DNA from 2 places in the Nonomuraea monospora genome. Region 1 is predicted to be linked to the other one. Evidence: riboswitches for the same ligand, from Rfam matches in the RefSeq annotation. Region 1 holds a riboswitch; the other holds the start of a gene.
The links. Region 1 has a riboswitch for glycine ahead of gcvP (aminomethyl-transferring glycine dehydrogenase). Riboswitches for the same ligand answer to the same signal wherever they lie in the genome.

Region 1 (14,533 bases):
ATGCAGGCCAGGGCGAGGCGGCCGTCGGCGAGAGCGTGGGCCGGGCGGCCGGTGCAGGTTCAGGCGGGGCGGTCGTAGGCGAGGGCTTGGGCGGGGTGGCCGGTGAGGGGCTGGCCGGGGCGATGACGGCGGGCGAGGAGTCGGCCTGGCGGCTGATGGCGGCTGCTGACGAGGTGCTGGCCGAGCGGCGGCACCGCCTCGTGTGCGTGGACGACGACCGGCTCGGCACGGCCTGCGCGCCCGCGTTCGCCGCCGCCGGTTACGAGCACGAGACGAACCTCGTGATGGTCTTCCGCGGCCAGATCCCGCACGACCCGCCACAGGCGGAGCGGCTCGATGCGGCGGAGCTGGAGCCGGTGCTGCGACGCGACTGGCGCCGCACGCTGCCGCAGGCCCCCGAAGAGGTCATCGACGGGCTCGCCCGGCGGGTGGAGGCCCGGCTGCGGGGCGCCGACACGGTGGGGTTCCGCGGCGTGCGCACCCCGTCCGGCGAGATCGCCGCCCGCGCCGACCTGTACGTGCACGGCGGGGTCGCCCAGATCGAGAGCGTCTTCACGGGCGAGGAGCACCGGGGCCAGGGGTACGCGCGTTCCCTGATGCGGTCGCTGCTGGCCGAGGCGCGGGACGCCGAGCTGATCTTCCTGCTGGCGGACGCCGACGACTGGCCGCGCCACTTCTACGAACGGCTGGGCTTCACCGAGGTGGGCCGCACCCACGCCTTCCTCCGCACCTGACCCCACCCGGCCGCGCCTGACTGCGGAGGCCCCGGAGGCAGGCGGCCCGGAGCCCCGCAGCCCGTGCTCCGCGACCCGTGCGCTGCCGCAGTCCGTCTGCGGGGGCAGGAGCGCGTGTTGCGGCGCAGGGACGGGGCGCGTGCTGCGGCGCAGCTTGCGGAGGCCACCGGGTGTACGGCCTGCGGGGCGGCGAGGCGCTCGGCCGGGGCGCACGGTTCGCGCGAAGGCGGCGAGGCCCCCGGCCTGCGGAGGCCGCAAGGCGCACGGTCTGCGGAGGCCGCAAGGCGCACGGTCTGCGGAGGCCGCAAGGCGCAGGGCCTGCGAGGCGCAAGGCGCAGGGCCGGGGCGCACGGTGCGTGGAGGCGGCGAGGCGTACGGCCTGCGTAAGACCTGGGGTGGGTGGCCTGCGGAAGCGGGGGTGGGAGGCGAGCGCTGCCGCGCAGTTCCACGCAGTAGGGTCTGCTGCGTGAGCGAAACTTCCGCCGAGGACCGGATCTGGACGGTTCCTAACCTGCTGAGCTTCCTGCGCCTCCTGGGCGTCCCCGTGTTCCTCTGGCTGGTTCTCGTGCCTCAGGCCGACGGCTGGGCCATCGGCGTCCTGGCGGTGGCGGGTTTCACGGACTGGCTCGACGGAAAGATCGCTCGGGCGTTCAACCAGACGAGCAAGCTGGGCCGGCTGATCGATCCGGCGGCGGACAAGCTCTACGTGTTCGCGACGATCTTCGCGTTGCTGGTGCGGGAGGTCATCCCGTGGTGGCTGGTGGTGGTCATCCTCGGGCGGGAACTCTTGGTCGCGAGTTTCTTCCCCGTACTTCGCAAATACGGGTATAAGGCACTTCAGGTGCATTTCCTGGGCAAGGCTGCCATGTTCAACCTCATGTACGCCTTCCCTCTCCTCTTCCTTGCCTCCCACACTGGGTGGTATGCCGAAATAGCCCGGATTGTCGGGTGGGCCTTCGCGCTCTGGGGAACGGGCCTGTACTGGTGGGCGGGGGTGCTGTATGTGGTACAGGTGCGCCAACTCGTAACCGCGGCCAAGAAGGGGTGATCGGGTGAAGGCGGTCGTCATGGCGGGCGGGGAGGGCACTCGGCTGCGTCCCATGACCGCCAACCAGCCCAAACCCCTGCTCCCCGTGGCCAACCGCCCGATCATGGAGCACGTGCTGCGCCTGCTCAAGCGGCACGGCGTCACCGAGACGGTGGTGACGCTGCAGTTCCTGGCCGCGCTGGTGCGCAACTACTTCGGCGACGGCGACGAGCTGGGCATGAGCCTCCAGTACGCCACCGAGGACGTCCCGCTCGGCACCGCAGGCAGCGTGAAGAACGCCGCCGACCGCCTCCGCGATGACCGATTTCTGGTGATCTCCGGAGATGCCCTGACGGATATCGATTTATCCGACATGATCCGTTTTCACCGGGAAAATGGGGCTCTCGTTACCATCGGCCTCAAACGGGTGCCGAACCCCCTCGAATTCGGGATCATCATCGTGGACGACGAGGGCCGCGTCCAGCGCTTCCTGGAGAAGCCCACCTGGGGCCAGGTCTTCTCCGACACCGTCAACACCGGCATCTACGTCATGGAACCCGAGGTACTCGACGCCGTCGCCACCGGCGAGCCCGTCGACTGGTCCTCGGACGTCTTCCCCGCCCTCCTGGAGCGCGGCGCCGCCATCTACGGCTACGTCGCCGACGGCTACTGGGAGGACGTCGGCACCCACGACAGCTACCTCAAGGCCCAGGCCGACGCCCTGTCCGGCAAGGTCGAGCTGGACATCGGCGGCTTCGAGCTGTCCCCGGGCGTCTGGGTGGCCGACTCGGCCTCGGTCGACCCCGACGCCGTGCTCAAGGGCCCGCTGCTCATCGGCGACTACGCCAAGGTCGAGGCGGGGGCCGAGCTGCGCGAGTACACCGTGCTCGGCAACAATGCGGTCGTCCGCGAGGGCGCGTTCCTGCACCGCGCGGTCGTCCACGACAACGTCTACCTCGGCCCCGGCGCCCACCTGCGCGGCTGCGTGATCGGCAAGAGCACCGACGTGATGGCGGGCGCCCGCATCGAGGAGAACGCCGTCATCGGCGACGAGTGCGTCATCGAGGCCGAGGCGTACGTCTCCAGCGGCGTGAAGGTCTACCCGTTCAAGACCATCGAGGCCGGCGCGGTCGTCAACACCAGCGTCATCTGGGAGTCGCGCGGCCAGCGCAACCTGTTCGGCCCGCGCGGCGTCAGCGGCCTGGTCAACGTCGAGATCACCGCCGAGCTGTGCGTGCGCCTGGCCAGCGCGTACGCCACCACCCTGCGCAAGGGCGAGTACGTGGTCACCTCCCGCGACTGCTCCCTGGCCGCCAGGGCGCTGAAGCGGGCCGTCATCGGCGCGCTCACCGCGGGCGCCATCAACGTCCTCGACCTGGAGGCCGCCCCGCTGCCTGTCACCCGCTTCCACACCGCGCGCGAGTCGGCCGCCGGCGGCATCGCGCTGCGCACCACCCCCGGCGACCCGCAGAGCGTCGACATCGTCATCATGGACGACCGCGGCGCCGACCTGCCGCCGGCCGCCCAGCGCAAGCTGGAGCGGGTCTTCTCCCGGCAGGAGTTCCGCCGCGCGTTCCCCGGCGAGATCGCCGAGCTGGCCTTCCCGGCCAGGGCGCTCGAGGACTACAGCCACGAGCTGCTGCGCAACGTCGGCGTCGGCGGCGTGCGGGACATGAAGGTGGTCGTGGACTGCGCGGGCGGCACCTCCTCGCTGGTGTTGCCCACGCTGCTCGGCCGGGTCGGGGTGGAGGTGCTCACCGTCAACGCCCGCCTCGACGACGTCTCGCCCACCGAGACGCTGGCGGAGCGCCGCCGCGACCTGCAACGCCTGTCGGAGCTGGTCAGCAGCTCGCGGGCGGCGTTCGGCGTGCGGTTCGACCCGGTCGGCGAGCGCATCGCCCTGGTGGACGAGAAGGGCCAGCTCATCAGCGAGGAACGGGCCCTGCTCGTCGTGCTCGACCTGGTCGCCGCCGAGCGCAGGGGCGGGCAGGTGGCGCTGCCGGTCACCACGACGCGCGTCGCCGAGCAGGTGTGCCGCTTCCACGGCGTGCAGGTGCAGTGGACCTCCACCGCGCTGGACGCCCTCACCTCGGCCGCGGCCGGCCCCGACATGATCTTCGCGGCGGACGGGCGCGGCGGCTTCGTGGTGCCGGAGTTCAGCCCCGCGATCGACGGGATGGCCGCGTTCATCCGCCTGCTCGGCCTGGTCGCCCGCACCCGCCTGTCGCTCAGCCAGATCGACGCCAGGATCCCCGAGGTCAAGCTGCTCAAGCGGACCGTGCCCACGCCGTGGGCGGCCAAGGGCGCCGTCATGCGCTCGGTCATCGAGGCTGCCGAGTCCGCGGTCCAGCAGGGGGAGCAGGGGCGTCGCATCGACACCACCGACGGTGTGCGGGTGGCTTACGACGACGGGAGCTGGGTGCTGGTGCTGCCCGCCGCCGCCGAGCCCGTCACCGACCTGTGGGCCGAGGCGGGCGACATGGACGGCGCCCAGGCGCTGATCGAACGCTGGGCCCGGATCGTGGAACAGGCCGCGGGGTGATAGCGTCACACGCTGTGATCGGAAAGGGTTTACCGGAGATGTGCCCAGGGAGTGCCGCAAGATCGTAATGTAGAAACGCGCGGCGGCATGGACCACGGGGCGGGGGCGGCGGTAACTTTGTCTGCGTCCAAACCAACGTGCAGCGCCCCGCCTTGACCTTTGCCGCTGATCAGCGTAAGTTGCGGCATTCGCAAACTTGAAAAAGCGAAGCGAGGCGCGCCCTGAGCACCGTCGCCGCGTCTTCGCGGTAGGAGGCCGAGCCGATCGATGCCGAGCGTCTACTGCACGCAGTGCGGGCACGCCAACCCCGAGGATGCCCGTTTCTGTTCCCGCTGTGGGTCACCGCTGACCAGACCCGAGGTCTCCGGGGATACCACATCGACGATCTCCGTCGCGGGAATCGAGGCGTACGAGGCTGAGACAGGCGACATGCTCCTGGCCGAGCGGGCGCTGGTCGAGCAGTTGCCGCCGGGAACGGCGTTGCTCACGGTGACCAGGGGTCCCAACCAGGGCAGCCGCTACCGGCTCGACAAGGACCTGACCACTACCGGCCGGCACCCCGAGAGCGACATCTTCCTCGACGACATCACGGTCTCCCGCCGGCACGTCGAGTTCTACCGCCTGCGCGGCGGCCAGTTCTCCGTGCGTGACGTGGGCAGCCTCAACGGCACCTACGTCAACAGGGAGCGCATCGAGGAGGTCCCCCTGCACTCCGGGGACGAGGTGCAGATCGGCAAGTTCCGCCTCCTGTTCCTGATGCGGGGCAACTCCGGCGTATGAGCGGGTGCGGTGAGCGACTCACGGTGACGGGCGGCCGTCCGCGGGAGGCGGTATGAGTTCACAGGCTGCGCGCTCGCACATGAGCATCGGGGAGGTGCTCGCCCTGCTGCAGGGCGAGTTCCCCGACGTGACGATCTCCAAGATCAGGTTCTTGGAGGGCGAGGGCCTGATCGAGCCCGAGCGCAGCCCGTCCGGCTACCGCAAGTTCACGCACCTGCACGTCGAGCAGCTCCGCTTCATCCTCACCGAGCAGCGTGACCACTACCTGCCGCTGCGGGTGATCAAGGACAGGATGGCCGAGAGCTTCGGCCGCCCGCGCGCCCTGCAGCAGACGCAGGAGATCAGGCTCAGCAGGGCCGAGCTGCTGGAGGCCGCCGCGATCGACGAGGAGACCCTCGCCGAGCTGGAGGACTACGGCCTGCTGGCGCCGGTGGCCAGGCGTTACGACGAGGAGGCGCTCAAGGTGGCCCGCACCGTGGGCGCCCTGGCCCGTTTCGGCCTGCACGCCCGCCATCTGCGGGCGGTAAAGGCGGCGGCCGAGCGGGAGGCCGGGCTCGTCGAGCAGACGGTCGCGCCCATACTCAAACGGCGCCGCCCGGGAGCCATCGGCGAGGCCGACGAGGTCGCCAGAGAGCTGTCCACTCTGCTGCTCGACCTGCACGCATCCCTTGTGCGCACGGGTGTCCGATCGGTCCTGGGACGTTGAGACCGTAGCGAGCTGGGAGGCGGAGGCACATTCCAGGCCCCCCGGGTGTTACGTTGAATTGCGAAGCCAAGTCAGCAGAAGCGATGATCGAAGAGCTGTGCCGGGTGACCGGTCAGGAATACGGAGCAGCCCGTGTTGCAGATGGAGGTCGTGGGCGTTCGAGTAGAAATGCCCACTAATCAGCCGATCGTCTTGCTCAAGGAGGCACACGGGGAGCGGTTCCTTCCTATATGGATTGGCATGACCGAGGCCACGGCCATCGCGCTGGCACAGGCGGAGGAGCCTCCGCCGCGGCCGCTCACCCATGATCTCTTCCGTGACGTGCTGAGCGCGCTGGGCGTCGGCCTGCGCGCCGTCAACATCGTCGCTCTGCGCGACGGCATCTTCTTCGCCGATCTGGTGTTCTCCAACGGCGTGGAGGTGAGCGCCCGTCCCTCCGACTCGATCGCGCTCGCCCTGCGCACCGGGGCCCGCATCTTCGCCAGTGAGGAGGTCGTCCAGGAGGCCGGAGTGATCATCCCGGACGACCAGGAGGACGAGGTGGAGAAGTTCAGGGAGTTCCTTGACACGATCACTCCCGAAGACTTCGGCAGGGCGGGGTAGGTATTTCAGTGCATTTACGCTTCACGACGCGCCGAGCCGGATCGTTGACTGAGCATGGTCACGGTCCTACGGTGCAAGTGAAACCCGTGGTCGCCCTTTATGAACCCCCAGATCAGGCCACGGGATGAGAGAAAGCCGGAGGTCCGCGTGGCGGTCAGCAGCGGCGAGGGAAAGACGGCCGGCCAGGAAGATCCGGTGCGGCGCGAGAGCGCGCGGCAGCGTGCCGGGGAGCAGGGTCTGCTCTTCGACGAGCAGCCGACGGCGCTGCCGGGCGACATCGGATACCGCGGGCCGACGGCCTGCGCCGCGGCCGGCATCACCTACAGGCAGCTCGACTACTGGGCGCGCACGGGCCTGGTTGAGCCCACGATAAGGGCGGCGCACGGGTCGGGCTCCCAGCGGCTCTACAGCTTCCGCGACATCCTGGTGCTCAAGGTCGTCAAGCGGCTCCTCGACACCGGGGTGTCGCTGCAGCAGATCCGTACGGCGGTGCAGCACCTGCGTGACCGCGGGGTCGCCGACCTCGCGCAGATCACGCTGATGAGCGACGGCGTGAGCGTGTACGAGTGCACCTCCGCCGACGAGGTGATCGATCTGCTCCAAGGCGGCCAGGGCGTGTTCGGCATCGCGCTCGGCCGGGTCTGGCGGGAAGTCGAGGGGTCGCTCGCGGAGCTGCCGGGGGAACGCGCGGCGGTCGAGGACACCGTCCCGGCCGACCATCCCGCTGACGAGCTGGCCCGCAGGCGCCGCGCGCGCCGCACCGGCTGACCTTCCCCGAGCTGTACTTCGTCCGTGCGCTCCTGCGGTGCGCCGGTGGCCGGAAGCGGTCCGGTGAGCCGTCATCCGGGCCCGGCGTAGTAATCTAGGACAGCAAGGCTGACGACCCCGTGCGGGAGAGTCCCCGGGCACTGGTTCCGGGGCGCCGAAGGAGCAACCCTCCCCGGAATCTCTCAGGCATCCAGTACCGCTCGGGTGAGGCAACTCTGGAAAGCAGGCGCACCCGCCAGGCGCGCCTCACCGACGGTGCAAGCCCCACCGGGGGTGAAGCTCTCAGGTCGTGGCGCCGCCGCACATCGCGGGGCCGCGCTGACAGAGGGGGAGATCCGGCACTCGTCCGCGCCCTGGCGCCGGTCTCCATACGCCTCGGGAGGCACACCCCATGACCGATCTGTCAGCTCCGCCGTTCTCGTCCAGGCACATCGGCCCCTCTGAGCCCGACCAGCAGCGCATGCTCGAGGCCGTGGGCTTCGAATCCGTCGCGGACCTGGTGGCGGTGGCCGTCCCCGAGGCGATCAGGGCCAAGGACAAGCTCAAGCTGCCCGCCGCGATCGGCGAGGCCGAGGCCATCGCCGAGCTGCGCGCCCTGGCCGGGCGCAACCGCGTGCTCACCTCCATGATCGGCCTCGGCTACTACGACACCGTCACGCCCGGCGTCATCCGCCGCAACCTGCTGGAGAACCCGGGCTGGTACACCGCCTACACGCCGTACCAGCCGGAGATCTCGCAGGGCCGCCTGGAGGCGCTGCTGAACTTCCAGACGGTCGTCTCCGACCTCACCGGCCTGGCCGTCTCCGGCGCGTCGCTGCTGGACGAGGGCACCGCCGCGGCCGAGGCCATGACGCTGGCCCGCAGGGCGGGCAAGTCGAAGAGCGACGTGTTCGTGGTGGACGCCGACGCGCTGCCGCAGACCAAGGCGGTGCTGGCCACCAGGGCCGAGCCGCTCGGCATCACGCTCGTGGAGCACGACCTGGAGGGCGAGCTGCCCGAGTGCTTCGGCCTGCTCGTGCAGTACCCCGGCGCGTCCGGCCGGCTGCGTGACTTCCGCGCCGTGGCCGCCGCCGCGCACGAGGCCGGCGCGCTCGTCGTGGCCGCCGCCGACCTGCTCGCCCTGACGCTGGTCGCCGCGCCCGGCGAGCTGGGCGCCGACATCGCCATCGGCTCCTCGCAGCGCTTCGGGGTGCCGTTCGGGTTCGGCGGGCCGCACGCCGCCTACATGTCCGTACGCGAGGGCCTGCAGCGGCAGCTTCCCGGCCGCCTCGTCGGCGTGTCCGTGGACGCCGACGGCGACCCCGCCTACCGCCTGGCCCTGCAGACCCGCGAGCAGCACATCCGCCGCGAGAAGGCCACCAGCAACATCTGCACCGCCCAGGTGCTGCTCGCCGTCATCGCGAGCATGTACGCCGTCTACCACGGCCCCGAGGGCCTGCGCGGCATCGCGCACCGCGTGCACCGCCACGCCACCGCCCTGGCCGAGGGGCTGCGCGGCGGCGGCGTGGAGGTCGTGCACGGCGAGTTCTTCGACACCGTGCTGGCCCGCGTGCCCGGCAGGGCCGCCGCCGTCGTGGCCGCCGCCGCCGAGCGGGGCGTCAACCTCTGGCGGGTGGACGACGACCACGTCTCCGTCGCCTGCGACGAGAAGACCGGCGCCGCCGAGCTGGCCGGGGTGTGGGCGGCGTTCGGCGTCAGCGCCGGCCTCGCCCCCGAGGACGCCCCCGACGCGCTGCCCGACGGCCTGCTGCGCGAGAGCCCGTACCTGACCCACCCGGTCTTCCACAGCCACCGCTCCGAGACCGCGATGCTCCGCTACCTGCGCAGGCTGCAGGACAAGGACATCGCGCTGGACCGCTCGATGATCCCGCTCGGCTCCTGCACGATGAAGCTGAACGCGACCACCGAGATGGAGCCCATCACCTGGCCCGAGTTCGCCGCCGTGCACCCGTACGCGCCCGACGACCAGGCCGAGGGCTACCGCGAGCTGATCGGCACGCTGGAGGGCTGGCTGGCCGAGGTGACCGGCTACGACGCCGTCTCCATCCAGCCGAACGCCGGCTCCCAGGGCGAGTTCGCCGGGCTGCTGGCCATCCGCGCCTACCACCGCGCCAACGGGCAGGGCGAGCGCGACGTGTGCCTCATCCCGTCCTCCGCGCACGGCACGAACGCCGCCAGCGCCGTCATGGCCGGCATGCGCGTCGTGGTCGTGGCCTGCGACGACGACGGCAACGTGGACCTGGCCGACCTCGACGCCAAGATCGAGAAGCACCGTGACGCGCTGTCGGCGATCATGGTGACGTACCCGTCCACGCACGGCGTGTACGAGGAGACGATCACCGAGGTGTGCGCCAAGGTGCACGACGCCGGCGGCCAGGTGTACGTCGACGGCGCCAACCTCAACGCGCTGGTCGGGCTGGCCAAGCCGGGAGAGTTCGGCGCCGACGTCTCGCACCTCAACCTGCACAAGACGTTCTGCATCCCGCACGGCGGCGGCGGCCCCGGCGTCGGCCCGGTCGCCGTCCGCGCCCACCTGGCCGCCTACCTGCCCGGTCACCCGCTGCACAACGGCACCCCCGTCGGCCCCGTCTCCGCGGCCCCCTACGGCTCGGCGGGCATCCTGCCGATCTCGTGGGCGTACGTCAGGATGATGGGCGCGGAGGGCCTCACCGCCGCCACCGAGCAGGCCATCCTGTCGGCCAACTACCTGGCCAGGCGGCTCGCCCCGCACTACCCGGTGCTCTACACGGGCCGCGGCGGCCTGGTGGCGCACGAGTGCATCGTCGACCTGCGGCAGATCACCAAGGAGACCGGCGTCACCGTGGACGACGTGGCCAAGCGCCTCATCGACTACGGCTTCCACGCGCCGACCATGTCGTTCCCCGTGGCCGGCACCCTGATGATCGAGCCGACCGAGAGCGAGGACCTGAACGAGCTCGACCGGTTCGTCGACGCCATGGTCGCCATCCGCGGCGAGATCGCCAAGGTGGCCTCCGGCGAGTACGACAAGACAGACAACCCGCTGCGCAACGCGCCGCACACGGCCGAGTCCGTCAGCGCCGACGAGTGGCCGCACCCGTACGCGCGCTCCGAGGCCGCCTACCCGCTGCCGTCGCTGCGGGAGAACAAGTACTGGGTGCCGGTGCGCCGCATCGACCAGGCCTACGGCGACCGCAACCTGGTGTGCTCCTGCCCGCCCCTTGAGGCGTACGAGGACTGATCCCCCGACCGGCCTCCTGAGGGCTCGCCCTTGAGGCGCGGCCCGACACGCGCGGGGCGCGGACTGCGCGCCCCGCTTCGCCGGGCTTGTCCGGGAACGCGTTCGAGCAGGTCCCGGACCGCGCACCGCGCCTTTCCTGGGCGGGATCCCGGGTGCCGCCAGTCCTTCGGCGTCAAGTGAGCAGACATGATCGCCGTTAGTCGTTAGGCTCGGTGCGACCGTCGCCACAAGGAGCTCTCTTGACGTCCTCAGATCTGGAGACCCCGCCCCTCGACACCGCCCGCAGGCTGGCCGAACGCGGCGACCTCGCCGCCGCCGCCCGCATCCTGGGCGAGCTGGCCGCCGACCCCGAGGGGCCCGACAGGGCGCAGGCCGCGGTGGGCCTGGCCGTGGTGCTCGAACAGCGCGGCGACGCCGAGGGCGCCAGGGCCGCCGCCAGGACGGCGCTGGCCACCGGCCACCCCGAGTACGCCGCCCAGGCCGCCTGCCACCTCGCCCAGGGCTTCGAACGCGAGGGCCGCGACGAGCAGGCCAGAGCCGCCTGGCAGGCCGTGCTGGGGGTCGGCACCGCCGCGTACGTGCCGCTGGCCCACCTCGCGCTGGGCCGTCTGGCCGTCAGGGGCGAGCAGCTCGACGAGGCGGAGAAGGAGTTCCGCGCCGCCATCGACACCGGCGCGGAGAACGGCGAGGAACGCCTCGGCGCGCACGCCGCGGCTGAGCTGGCCGAGCTGATGCTGGAGCACGGCGAGCCGGGAGCGGCGGCCGAGGTGCTGCTGGACGCGCTGGACTTCGCCCCCGGCGACGAGGTGCCGGGGCTGCGGGTGCAGCTCGGCATCGCGCATCTGGAGCTGGCCTGCGCCGAGTTCGCCGAGAGCGTCGAGGGCGGGGCCGACTCCCAGACGGGGGCGCTGGCCATCGAGCTGCTCGCCCGCACGCTGCCGCTGCGCGGGCGCGCCGAGGACGCCGACCGGGTGTGGTCGTACGGGCTGGAGCACGAGGACGAGACGCTGGCCGCCGAGGTGCGGCTGCGCTACCACCGCGACGCCTGAGCCTCCGCTTGCTTGCCGCGTCCGGGATCAGGACCTGCGCATGATCGCCACGGCGGCGGCCACGTTGATCACCACGATCGCCAGCCACGCCACCAGCAGCCCTTCACTCCCGGCGCTGGCCGCGATGGCCGTCAGCGGCACGCCGATGCCCAGCGAGCCCAGCACGATCGGCACCATGGGCGCGCTCGGGTGGCGGCGCTTGGCCCGCACCGGGCCGGCGTGATCCAGCTCGGCCCGGACGCGCGCGGCGATCGTGACGTCGAGACGCTCCACGAACGAGTCGATCAGCGCGGTTTCGTACTCCGGGCCCAGATCGCGGCGCGCGTCGAGCGTGGCCTGCAGATCATCCCGGAGGCGTTTGTCTGGCATGAGGAAATCATCCCCGCCGCACGGCACGCCGTCATCCGCCCTGAGGGCTAACGGCCACTCCTCCCCAGGTACGGTGCTGCCATGCAGGTGACGACGCCGCGAGGGCCGGCGCTGGTGGAGATCGACGAGGCCGCGGACCCGCGGCTGCTGCTGGTGCTGACCCACGGCTCGGCCGGGGGAGTGGACGCTCCCGACCTGCTGGCCGTGCGCGACGCCGCCCTCGTGGCCGGGGCCAGCGTGGCCAGGGTGACGCAGGCGTTCAGGCTGGCGGGGGCGCGGGCGCCCGGCTCGCCGGTCAAGCAGGACGAGGCCTGGGAGATCGTCCTGCGCGAGCTGCGCGCCGATCGGCCCGGGTTGCCGCTGGTGCAGGGCGGGCGGAGCAACGGGGCGCGGGTGGCGTGCCGCACGGCCAAGGCGGTCGGCGCGGCGGCCGTGGTGGCGCTGGCCTTTCCGCTGCACCCGCCGGGGCGGCCCGAGCGGTCGCGGGCGGAGGAGCTGCGCGGTGCCGGGGTGGACGTGCTGGTGGTGAACGGGGATCGTGATCCGTTCGGGATCCCGGACGCGGCGGACGCGGCGCGGCTGGTGGTGTTGCCGGGGGAGAATCACGATCTCAAGCGCGAACCTGCCAAGGTGGGCGGGATCGTCGCCGAATGGATCATGCGTTACGCGTAGCCGTCGCCACCGGTCCGGCGGCTTCCGCTACGGAGAGCGGCCGGCCGCGAGGGCGGGGCGTCCAAGGCGGGCGCCGGCGGCGAGGGCTGCACGCCCGGTGCGTGCCGGGGCTTCTCGCGGGATGCGGGGCGGGAGATTCCGCCCTCCGCGTGGCGAGGTGACGCTGTGTGGCTTCTCGCCCTCCGCCTGACGAGGGCTGCTCGCGCGGTACGCGGCGAGAGCGCGGGTGGTGAGGCCGGGGCGAGAGCGCTGTGTACAGGGCCGGGCGGAAGGCGCGCGGCCGGGCCGGGCGAGGGTGCTCGCCCTGTCGGTCAGGCGGCCCCGACCACGGGCCGGTGCGGAGCGATGACGGTGCCGCTGGGCAGCAGCTCACCGGTGTCCTCGAACAGGACGACTCCGTTGCAGAGCAAACTCCACCCCTGCTCGGGGTGGCAGGCGAGGGTGCGTGCCGCCTCGCGGTCTGGCGCCTCGGCATCCGGACAGGCCGGGTCGTGCGGGCACATCGGCGTGCCTCCGATATCTCGTGGGATGCTCCCGTTGTGGAGGGGCGGGAGCCTGCTCGGGTAGTTGTGCTGGCAAGTGTGTTACGTACGTCACTCGTTCCGACATAGCCCTTTCGGACTGTTACAGGAGGATCCCCGGATCGTGTGACCTTCGACACAGCGTGCCTTATGCAGGATAACGGTCCAAGCGCGACACGCGCATCACGTTTGCAATCCCTTGAGAAGAGCGTCGAGTCCGCGCTCGAAGTCCACATCGGCTCTTTCGTCCCGCCTGACCCATTCATCGACCTCCGGGTCGGCCCAGCCCGACTGCTGGACCTCGACCGCGACGCTGCCGAACACGAAGGCCCGCAACGCCCGTACGGCCTCAGGGGCGTCCCCCAGGCCCCCGTCGGAGAGCTGCTCGACCTGCTCCCTGATGGCGAGGGCCGTGGCGCCCTTGGGCGGTTTGGTGAGCGCCAGCGCCAGCACGCCGGGATGGTCGCGCAGCAGCTCCCTGCTGGCCCTGCACCACGCCTTGGCCGTCTCCTGCCAGGAGGGGCCCTGCTCGACGTGCACGGCCGTGACGTGCTCGGCCAGGGCGTCCATCAGCGCCTCCTTGCCGCGCGGCAGGTGGTGGTAGATGGCCATCGCCTCCACCTGGAGGGCGTCGCCCAGCCTGCGCATGGTGAGCCGGCGCAGGCCCTGGCTGTCGGCGATGTGGAGCGCGGCCTCGATGATGCGCTCGCGGGACAGGGGCACGGGCGGTCGCTTGGCGGGCATGGTGATCATCTTACTATGTAAAGGCGCTCGCTCCGGGGCGATTTCCGCCCGTGTCGCGGGACGGCGTACGCTAGGCGGTTGAACCAGTACCGACAGCGTTTGAAAGGGCCGGGTCGATGGCGTTTTTCCGTCCGCGGGTGAGCCGGGAGGCAGAGGTCCGCTACCACGCGGACCAGGAGATCTCCAAGAGCTTCCCCGACCTCCTCGAGAAGGCCAGGCAGGCCGAGCAGATCGTGCGTGACCTGCGGGCCGGCGCGGCCGACGAGCTGGAGCTGCTGGCCGCGGGGCGGGCGTTCGACCACGCCCTGACGGAGGCGCTCAGGGCCGCCGAGGCGGGGCAGCGGGCCACGTTCGGCGTGAAGGCCTACGACGACCGGATCGCGCGGCGCAAGGCCAAGGCGACGCCCGCCGGGGCCATGTGGACGTCCGAGGTGGAGCGGCTGCGCACGCTGCGCGAGGACAACCGGATGTGGGGGATCCCCCGGATTCCGCGTCCGCTGCCCGCCACCGCCTGAGCGGCTGGTCAGGAGCGGAAGCACCGGCGGCCACCCCGTACGGAAGAACCCCGGCATCCTCATGCCGGGGTTCTCGTGTCAGCTCGCCCAGTCGAGCAGCGGCCGGGTGTTGCTCGGGTGCCGCAGCTTGGACAGCGACTCCTTCTCGAGCTGCCGGATCCGCTCCCGGGTCAGCCCCAGGTGCTTGCCGATCTCGTCCAGCGTGTGCGGCTTGCCGTCGACCAGCCCGAACCGCAGCGCCATGATCTTCGACTCGCGCGGCGACAGGTTGTCGAGCACGCCA
Region 2 (8,375 bases), on a different contig from region 1:
GGCGACCCAGGCCGGGCCAGCCGGATCGCCCCCACCAGCAGCATCGGCGGCACGAACAGCCCGGCCATCCCCGTCCAGATCTTCCCCTTGAGCAGGGTGACGACGGCCAGCGCCAGGTTGGCGACGATCAGCGCGGCGGGGTTGACGGGGGTGCCGTAGTCCCAGGTGAGTGGCCGTAATCCGATGAGGAGCAGGCCGGTCACGGCGACCGCGATGAAGACCGCGTCCACCGAGGTGCGGCCTTCCTCCTCCCAGTACACGTCGTGCAGGTGCAGGATGAGGGCGAACTCGTCGAGCACCAGGGCGGAGCCGACGCCGAAGACGGAGGCGGCGACGGCGGTGCCGGCCTGGGAGCCGGGCGAGACGATGAGCGTGACGCCGCCGACCAGCATCAGCACCACGCCGAACACCACGTGGTGGATGTGCATCTCGCCCACGTTGACGTTGCGGAACCAGCCGACCTTCGCCCTGATGAGGCGGACGTTGATGCGGGTGGCGATGAAGGCGGCGATGAGCATGACGAAGTAGCAGAACAGCGGGAGCCGTCCCGTGGAGACGATGCTTTGCTGAAACCAGTTGCCCATATGACCCTGGTTTCGATGGTACGAGCCGCGCGGATGTTCCCGGCCGTACTAGGACAGGAAGGCCCTTAACAGTGCGGCTGTGCCCTCCAGGTGTTCCACCACCGCCTGGCGGGCCGCGTCGGGGTTCCCGGCGAGGATGGCGTCCACGATGGCCTGGTGCTGCACGGCGGCGTGGTCGAGGTTGACCTGGAGCATCGGGATGGCGTTGAGCAGGTCGCTGACGCGGGAGCGGGCGTCGGCGCAGGTGGTGGCGAGCAGGGTGGAGCCGGTGAGCTCGGCGATGGACAGGTGGAAGGCCGTGTCGAGGCGGCGGTAGTCCTCCAGGCCCGCCTCGTTCAGCTCGGCGAGTCTGCGGGTGAGCGTGGCGCGCTTGTCGTCGGCGAGTTCGGCGGCGGCCAGCACCTGGGCGGCGCCGCACTCCACGGCGAGCCGGAAGGTGAGCGCGTCGGACAGCTCGGCCATGCCCATCTTGTTGACGGCCTGGCGCAGGTCGCCGGCATCCGGGGCGGGCGGCACGTAGGTGACGAACGCTCCGCCGTACCGGCCGCGCCGCACGTCGAGGTAGCCGGCGTCCGACAGCGCCCGGATGGCCTCGCGCAGCGTGACCCGGCTGATGCCGAGCTGGACGGCCAGCTCGCGCTCGGGCGGCAGTTTGTGTCCGGGCGGGACGACGCCCAGCTTGATCGCCTGGAGCAGCCGTTCCACGGTCTCCTCGAAGGCGTTGCCCGCCCTGACAGGGCGCAGCACCGTCATCAAACGCGCCGACTCGTCCAACGTGTCCTCAGGTCTTGACAAGCGATCCCGCCATACTGATCAATGGTCTGAGACTAGCCCAATCAACGGGAAAGCGCCTCAGGCCAGATCGGAGCCGCATGAGCGTGAGCGACCGAGCGAGCACCGGGTTCCTGACCGTCGCCGAGCTGCGCGACGAGGTGGCCTCAGGCCGGATCGACACCGTGTTGCTCGCGATCGCCGACATGCAGGGCCGGTTGCAGGGCAAGAGGCTGTCGGCGCGCTACTTTCTCGAAGAGGTGCTGCATCACGGCTCCGAGGGCTGCAACTACCTGCTGGCGGTGGACGTGGACATGAACACCGTCCCCGGCTACGCCATGTCGTCCTGGGATCGCGGGTACGGCGACTTCGTGATGAAACCGGACCTCGGCACGCTGCGCCGGGTCCCGTGGCACGAGGGGACGGCGATGCTGATGGCCGATCTGGCCTGGGAGGACGGCGGCGACGTGACCGCCTCCCCGCGCCAGGTCCTGCGCAGGCAGCTCGCCCGCCTCGCCGACCGCGGGCTGGCCGCCTACGTCGGCACGGAGCTGGAGTTCGTGGTCTACGACGACAGCTACGAGGACGCGTGGCGGCGCGCGTACCGCGACCTGTCCCCCGCGAACCTGTACAACGTGGACTACTCGCTGCTGGGCACGGCCCGCATCGAGCCGCTGCTGCGGCGCATCAGGCGCGAGATGGAGGGCGCGGGCCTGTACGTCGAGTCGGCCAAGGGCGAGTGCAACCTGGGCCAGCACGAGATCGCCTTCCGCTACGACGAGGCGCTGCGCACCTGCGACAACCACGTCATCTACAAGACCGGCGCCAAGGAGATCGCCGCCCAGGAGGGCCGGTCGATCACGTTCATGGCCAAGCCGAACCAGCGCGAGGGCAACTCCTGCCACATCCACATCTCGCTGCGCAGCCTCGACGGCGACCCGGTGATGGCGGGAGAGGGGCCGTTCGGGCTCTCGCCGCTCGGGGCGCGCTTCGTGGCGGGCCAGCTCGCCTGCATGCGGGAGCTGACCCTCATGTACGCGCCCAACGTCAACTCCTACAAACGGTACGTGCCGGGCAGCTTCGCCCCGACGGCCGTGAAGTGGGGCGTCGACAACCGCACCTGCTCGCTGCGGCTGGTCGGCCACGGCCCCTCGCTGCGGGTGGAGAACCGGGTGCCGGGCGGCGACGTGAACCCGTACCTGGCGGTGGCGGCGCTGGTCGCGGCCGGGCTGCACGGCATCGACGCGGAGCTGCCGCTGGAGGACCCGTACACCGGCAACGCCTACGACTCCGGCGCCGAGACGGTGCCGCACACGCTGCGGGACGCGCTGGCGCTGTTCGAGGCGTCGAAGCTGGCGCGCGAGAGGTTCGGCGACGACGTGGTGGAGCACTACGCGAACAACGCGCGGGTGGAGCTGGCCGCGTTCGACGCGGCGGTGACGGATTGGGAGCTGTTCCGTGGCTTCGAGCGGATGTGACGTATGAAGATCGTCAATCCGGCGACGGAGGAAGTCGTCGCCGACGTCGAGCTCGCCGACGCGGCCGAGGTGGACCGGGCCGTGGAGCGTGCCAGGAAGGCGCAGGCGGCCTGGCGCGAGGTGTCGCCGGGCGACCGGGCGCGGCTGCTGCGCGGGTTCGCCGACCTGGTGGACGAGCACGGCGAGGAGCTGGCCCGGCTGGAGCTGGCCAACGCCGGCCACACGATCGGCAACGCCCGCTGGGAGGCCGGCAACGTCCGTGACGTGCTGCACTTCTACGCCGGCGCCCCCGAGCGCAACCACGGCAAGCAGATCCCGGTGCCCGGCGGCGTGGACCTGACGTTCCAGGAGCCGCTGGGCGTCGTCGGGATCATCGTGCCGTGGAACTTCCCCATGGTGATCATGATGTGGGGCGCCGCCCCCGCTCTGGCGGCGGGCAACACGGTGATCGTGAAGCCCGCCGAGTGGACTCCGCTGACCGCGCTGAGGCTGGCCGAGCTGGCCCTGGCGGCGGGCCTCCCCGAGGGGGTGCTCCAGGTTCTGCCTGGGGCAGGGGAGGTCGCGGGAGCCCGCCTGGTGGAGCATCCCGGCGTGGCCAAGATCGTGTTCACCGGCTCGACCGAGGTGGGCAAGGAGATCGCCGCCAAGGCGGGGCGGCAGGTCAAGCGGCTCACGCTGGAACTGGGCGGCAAGTCCGCAAACATCGTTTTCGCCGACGCGGATCTCGAAAAAGCGGCAAAAACCGCGCCTTATGCGGTGTTCGACAACGCCGGGCAGGACTGCTGCGCCCGCTCCAGGATCCTCGTCCAGGCGAGTGTGTACGACGCGTTCATGGAGCACCTGTCCGAGGCCGTGCGCGGCGTCGTGGTCGGCGACCCCCTCGACGAGGCCACCGAGATGGGCCCCCTGATCAGCGCCGAGCACCTGGAACGCGTCCGCGGCTTCGTCGAGGGCACCCCCTACCTCCAGGCGTCCTGTCCCCAGGGCAAGGGCTACTGGTTCCCGCCGACCGTCCTGACCCCCGAGGTCACCGACCGGGCGTTCACCGAGGAGATCTTCGGCCCCGTGGTGTCGGTGGCCAGGTTCGAGGACGAGGCGCAGGCCGTACGGATCGCCAACGACACCCCCTACGGCCTGAGCGGCTCCATCTGGACCCGCGACGTCGGGCGGGCGCTGCGCGTGGCCAGAGCCGTCGAGGCGGGCGCCCTGTCGGTGAACTCCCACTCCTCGGTCCGCTACTGGACCCCGTTCGGCGGCTTCAAGCAGTCCGGCCTCGGCAGGGAGCTCGGCCCTGACGCGCTGGCGGCGTTCACCGAGACCAAGAACGTCTTCATTTCGACGGAGTGAGTGCACACATGCAGCGGTTGCAGGATCGGGTGGCGGTCATCACCGGCGCGGGCAGCGGGATCGGGCTGGCCACGGCCCGCCGGTTCGCCGACGAAGGCGCCAAGGTGGTCTGCGCGGACATCGACGAGGAGTCGGGCGTCAAGGCCGCCGCCGAGGTGGGCGGCCTGTTCACCAAAGTAGACGTGACGAGCGAGGACGACGTCGTCCGGATGTTCCGGACGGCGTACGACACGTACGGCAGTGTGGACATCGCCTTCAACAACGCGGGCATCTCGCCGCCCGACGACGACTCGATCCTGGAGACGGGCCTCGACGCCTGGCGCCGCGTCCAGGAGGTGAACCTGACCAGCGTCTACCTGTGCTGCAAGCACGTCATCCCGTACATGCGCCGCCAGGGCAAGGGCTCGATCGTCAACACCGCCTCGTTCGTCGCCGTGCTCGGCTCGGCGACCTCGCAGATCTCCTACACCGCCTCCAAGGGCGGGGTGCTGGCGATGACGCGGGAGCTGGGCGTGCAGTTCGCCAGGGAGGGCATCAGGGTCAACGCGCTGTGCCCGGGGCCCGTCAACACGCCGCTGCTGCGGGAGCTGTTCGCCAAGGACCCGGAACGGGCGCAGCGGCGGCTGGTGCACGTGCCCGTGGGCCGCTTCGCCGAGGCGTCGGAGATCGCGGCCGCGGTGGCGTTCCTGGCCAGCGACGACGCCTCGTTCATCACGGGCGCCGAGTTCCTGGTGGACGGCGGCATCTCCAGCGCCTACGTCACGCCGCTGTAGCCATGGGACCCGTCATCGGCATCACCTGCTACGCCGAGACCGCCTCGTTCACGGTCTGGCAGGACACCCGCGCGGCGCTGCTGCCGTACACGTACGTGGAGCAGGTCGTGCGCGCGGGCGGCCAACCGGTCCTGCTGCCCCCGGCGGGTGCGCCCGCCGGGCTGGCCGGCCGCCTGGACGGCCTGATCCTGGCGGGCGGCGGCGACATCGACCCGGCCAGGTACGGCGCGGAGCCGCACGAGCGCAGCGGCTACGTCAGGAAATTTCGGGACGAGGCGGAGTTCGGCCTGCTGGCCGCCGCCCTGGACAGCGACCTGCCCTTCCTGGGCGTCTGCCGCGGCCTCCAGGTGCTCAACGTGGCCCTGGGCGGCACCCTGCACCAGCACCTGCCCGACGTGGTCGGCCACACGGACCACTGCCCTGGGCCCGGCGTCTTCGGGCATCTGCCGGTCACCCCCGTCCCCGGCACCGGCCTGGCCAAGGTGCTGGGCGAGGAGCCGGTACCGGTCCCGCACTACCACCACCAGTCCGTGAACCGGCTCGCCCCGGGCCTGACGGTCACCGCCACTGCCGAGGACGGCACGATCGAGGCCGTGGAAGCCCAGGGAACGTTCACCATGGCCGTCCAGTGGCATCCGGAGGCGGGCGAGGACCACGCGTTGTTCGAGGCGCTCGTGCGAGCCTGCTGAGACGGACGCGACAACAGCCCTGTTACGGCACTAGGCTGACGGACATCACCGTCGAAACCGTGCGGGAGAGCGCCCTGACAGCCGGTCAGGGCCCCTGAAGGAGCAAGCCCTCCCCGCAAACCTCTCAAGGCAAAGGACCGCACGGACGAGGTGTCCTCTGGAAAGCAGGCCCGTGCGGCCTCGCCGAAGGTGAAAGTCCGGCAAAAGTCGGGCGAAGCTCTCAGGCATCGATGACAGAGGGGGAGGATGCTGGCATCCACTCCTGTCCTGAGGTGCGACAAATGTCCCGACCGACACCGCTACGCGACGTTCACGAGAGCCTCGGCGCCACCCTCACCGACTTCGCCGGGTGGCTCATGCCGCTCCGGTACGGCAGCGAGTCCGCGGAGCACCGGGCCGTGCGCGAGGCGGCCGGGCTGTTCGACCTCTCGCACATGGGCGAGATCTTCCTGACCGGTCCGCAGGCGGGCCAGGCGCTCGACTACGCGCTGGTCGGCCACCTGTCGGCGCTGGCGCCCGGCAGGGCCAGGTACACCATGATCGTGAACGAGCGCGGCGGGGTGCTCGACGACCTCATCGTCTACCGGCTCGGCGACGAGGAGTTCATGGTCGTGGCCAACGCCTCCAACTACGAGCGGGTCGCCGCCGAGCTGCGGGAGCGCGCCACCTCCTACGACGCCGAAGTGGACGACCGCTCCGCGCGGTACGCGCTGATCGCCGTGCAGGGCCCGCGCTCGCAGGAGATCCTCGCCACGCTCACCGACGCCGACCTCGACGGGCTGAAGTACTACGCGGGCCTGCCCGGCGTGGTGGACGGCCGGCAGGCGCTGATCGCCCGTACCGGCTACACCGGCGAGGACGGGTTCGAGCTGTTCGTGGCGAACGAGGACGCCGTGCCGCTCTGGCACGCCCTCACCGCGGCCGGGGAGCCGTACGGGATCAAGCCCGCGGGCCTGTCCAGCCGCGACACGCTCAGGCTGGAGGCGGGCATGCCGCTGTACGGCAACGAGCTGAGCGAGCGGCTCACCCCGTTCGACGCGGGGCTGGGCAGGGTGGTGAAATTCGACAAGCCGGGCGACTTCGTCGGCAGGTCGGCGCTCGAGGCGGTCAAGGACGACCCGCCGCGGCGCAGGCTCGTCGGCCTCGTCGCGCGGACCCGCCGGGTGCCGCGCCACGGTTACCCGGTCACCAAGGACGGCGTCGTCGTCGGCGAGGTCACCAGCGGTGCGCCCTCCCAGACCCTGGGAAAGCCCATCGCGATGGCCTACGTCGACACCGGCGCCGATTCAGGCCTGGCTGTGGACATCCGGGGCAGCCATGAACCTATGGACCTGGTTGAGCTGCCCTTTTACAGGAGGAACAAGTGAGCAACATCCCTGACGACCTGAGCTACACCAAGGAGCACGAGTGGGTGGCCGGTCTTGACGACAGCACCACCGTGACGATCGGCGTCACGGCCTTCGCCGCCGAGTCCCTTGGTGACGTCGTCTACGTGCAGCTCCCCGAGGTCGGCACGAGCGTCGAGCAGGGCGACTCCGTCGGCGAGGTGGAGTCGACCAAGTCCGTGAACGAGATCTACTCCCCGGTGGGCGGCGAGATCACCGAGGTGAACCAGTCCGTCGTGGACGACCCTGGCCTCGTCAACAGCGACCCGTACGGCGAGGGCTGGATGTTCAAGGTGCGCGTCGAAGGCGACCCCGAGGACCTGCTCACGCCTGAGGAGTACACCGCTCTCACCTCGGGCGGGTCCTGACCCAACCGCCGGGGCCCCGCGCGGGCCCCGGCCTCTCATGAAGGGCGCACATCAATGGCGATCAGCGTCTTCGACCTCTTCAAGATCGGCATCGGCCCGTCGAGCTCCCACACCGGCGGCCCGATGGCGGCGGCGCACAAGTTCGTCCGCGGCCTGCACGAGGACGGCCTGCTGGAGCGGGTCGCGAGCGTGGAGGCCATCCTGTACGGCTCGCTCGGCCTGACCGGCAAGGGCCACGGCAGCGACAAGGCGGTCCTGCTCGGCCTGTCCGGCGAGAAGCCCGAGCTGGTGGACGTGGACACCGTCGACGCCCGCGTCGCGCAGATGCGCGAGTCCGGCACCGTCAAGCTCTACGGCACCCGCGAGATCCCCTTCGTCATCGGCGAGCACCTCGTCTTCGAACGCAAGATCTCCCTGCCCGAGCACCCCAACGGCATGCGCTTCACCGCCCGCGACGCCTCCGGCGAGCAGCTCCGCGAGAAGGTCTACTTCTCGGTCGGCGGCGGCTTCGTGGTGGACGAGAAGGCCACCGGCGCCGACCGCATCAAGCCCGACGACACCGTGCTGCCCTACCCCTTCACCACCGGCGAGGAGCTGCTCAAGCACTGCTCCAACACCGGGCTGTCGATCTCCGCCCTGATGCTGCAGAACGAGCAGGCGTTCGGCCGCACCGAGCAGGAGATCCGCGATGGCCTGCTCAACCTGTGGCAGGTCATGTCCGAGTGCGTGCGCCGCGGCATCTCCAAGGAGGGCGTGCTGCCGGGCGGCCTCAAGGTCAAGCGCCGGGCCAACCAGCTCCACCGCCGCCTGCAGTCGGAGCCGGCGGAGAAGGACCCGTTGCAGGCCATGGACTGGGTCACGCTGTTCGCCCTGGCCGTCAACGAGGAGAACGCCGCCGGCGGCCGCATCGTCACCGCCCCCACCAACGGCGCCGCCGGCATCATCCCGGCCGTCCTGACCTACTACACCCGCTTCGTCCC

Region 2: it holds a riboswitch for glycine, as region 1 does, so the genes downstream of both, gcvT (glycine cleavage system aminomethyltransferase GcvT) here and gcvP (aminomethyl-transferring glycine dehydrogenase) in region 1, are expected to answer to the same signal.

What each region holds. Positions count from the first base shown of each region.
Region 1 covers NZ_BAAAQX010000021.1:64,616-79,148, reverse strand. The annotation lists gene ABD331_RS34480 (GNAT family N-acetyltransferase) at 1-734, shown strand, start outside; gene clsA (cardiolipin synthase ClsA) at 1,201-1,782, shown strand; gene ABD331_RS34470 (sugar phosphate nucleotidyltransferase) at 1,787-4,303, shown strand; gene ABD331_RS34465 (FHA domain-containing protein) at 4,571-5,083, shown strand; gene ftsR (transcriptional regulator FtsR) at 5,136-5,789, shown strand; gene ABD331_RS34455 (bifunctional nuclease family protein) at 5,922-6,392, shown strand; gene ABD331_RS34450 (MerR family transcriptional regulator) at 6,540-7,160, shown strand; glycine riboswitch at 7,273-7,369, shown strand; gene gcvP (aminomethyl-transferring glycine dehydrogenase) at 7,552-10,380, shown strand; gene ABD331_RS34440 (tetratricopeptide repeat protein) at 10,620-11,429, shown strand; gene ABD331_RS34435 (hypothetical protein) at 11,457-11,798, opposite strand; gene ABD331_RS34430 (alpha/beta hydrolase family protein) at 11,880-12,470, shown strand; gene ABD331_RS34425 (DUF5999 family protein) at 12,782-12,973, opposite strand; gene ABD331_RS34420 (TetR/AcrR family transcriptional regulator C-terminal domain-containing protein) at 13,175-13,735, opposite strand; gene ABD331_RS34415 (hypothetical protein) at 13,873-14,250, shown strand; gene ABD331_RS34410 (RNA polymerase sigma factor) at 14,329-14,533, opposite strand, start outside.
Region 2 covers NZ_BAAAQX010000003.1:333,190-341,564, reverse strand. The annotation lists gene ABD331_RS08100 (hypothetical protein) at 1-584, opposite strand, end outside; gene ABD331_RS08095 (FadR/GntR family transcriptional regulator) at 633-1,337, opposite strand; gene ABD331_RS08090 (glutamine synthetase family protein) at 1,463-2,833, shown strand; gene ABD331_RS08085 (aldehyde dehydrogenase family protein) at 2,837-4,180, shown strand; gene ABD331_RS08080 (3-oxoacyl-ACP reductase) at 4,189-4,953, shown strand; gene ABD331_RS08075 (gamma-glutamyl-gamma-aminobutyrate hydrolase family protein) at 4,956-5,642, shown strand; glycine riboswitch at 5,695-5,792, shown strand; glycine riboswitch at 5,793-5,889, shown strand; gene gcvT (glycine cleavage system aminomethyltransferase GcvT) at 5,924-7,009, shown strand; gene gcvH (glycine cleavage system protein GcvH) at 7,006-7,395, shown strand; gene ABD331_RS08060 (L-serine ammonia-lyase) at 7,450-8,375, shown strand, end outside.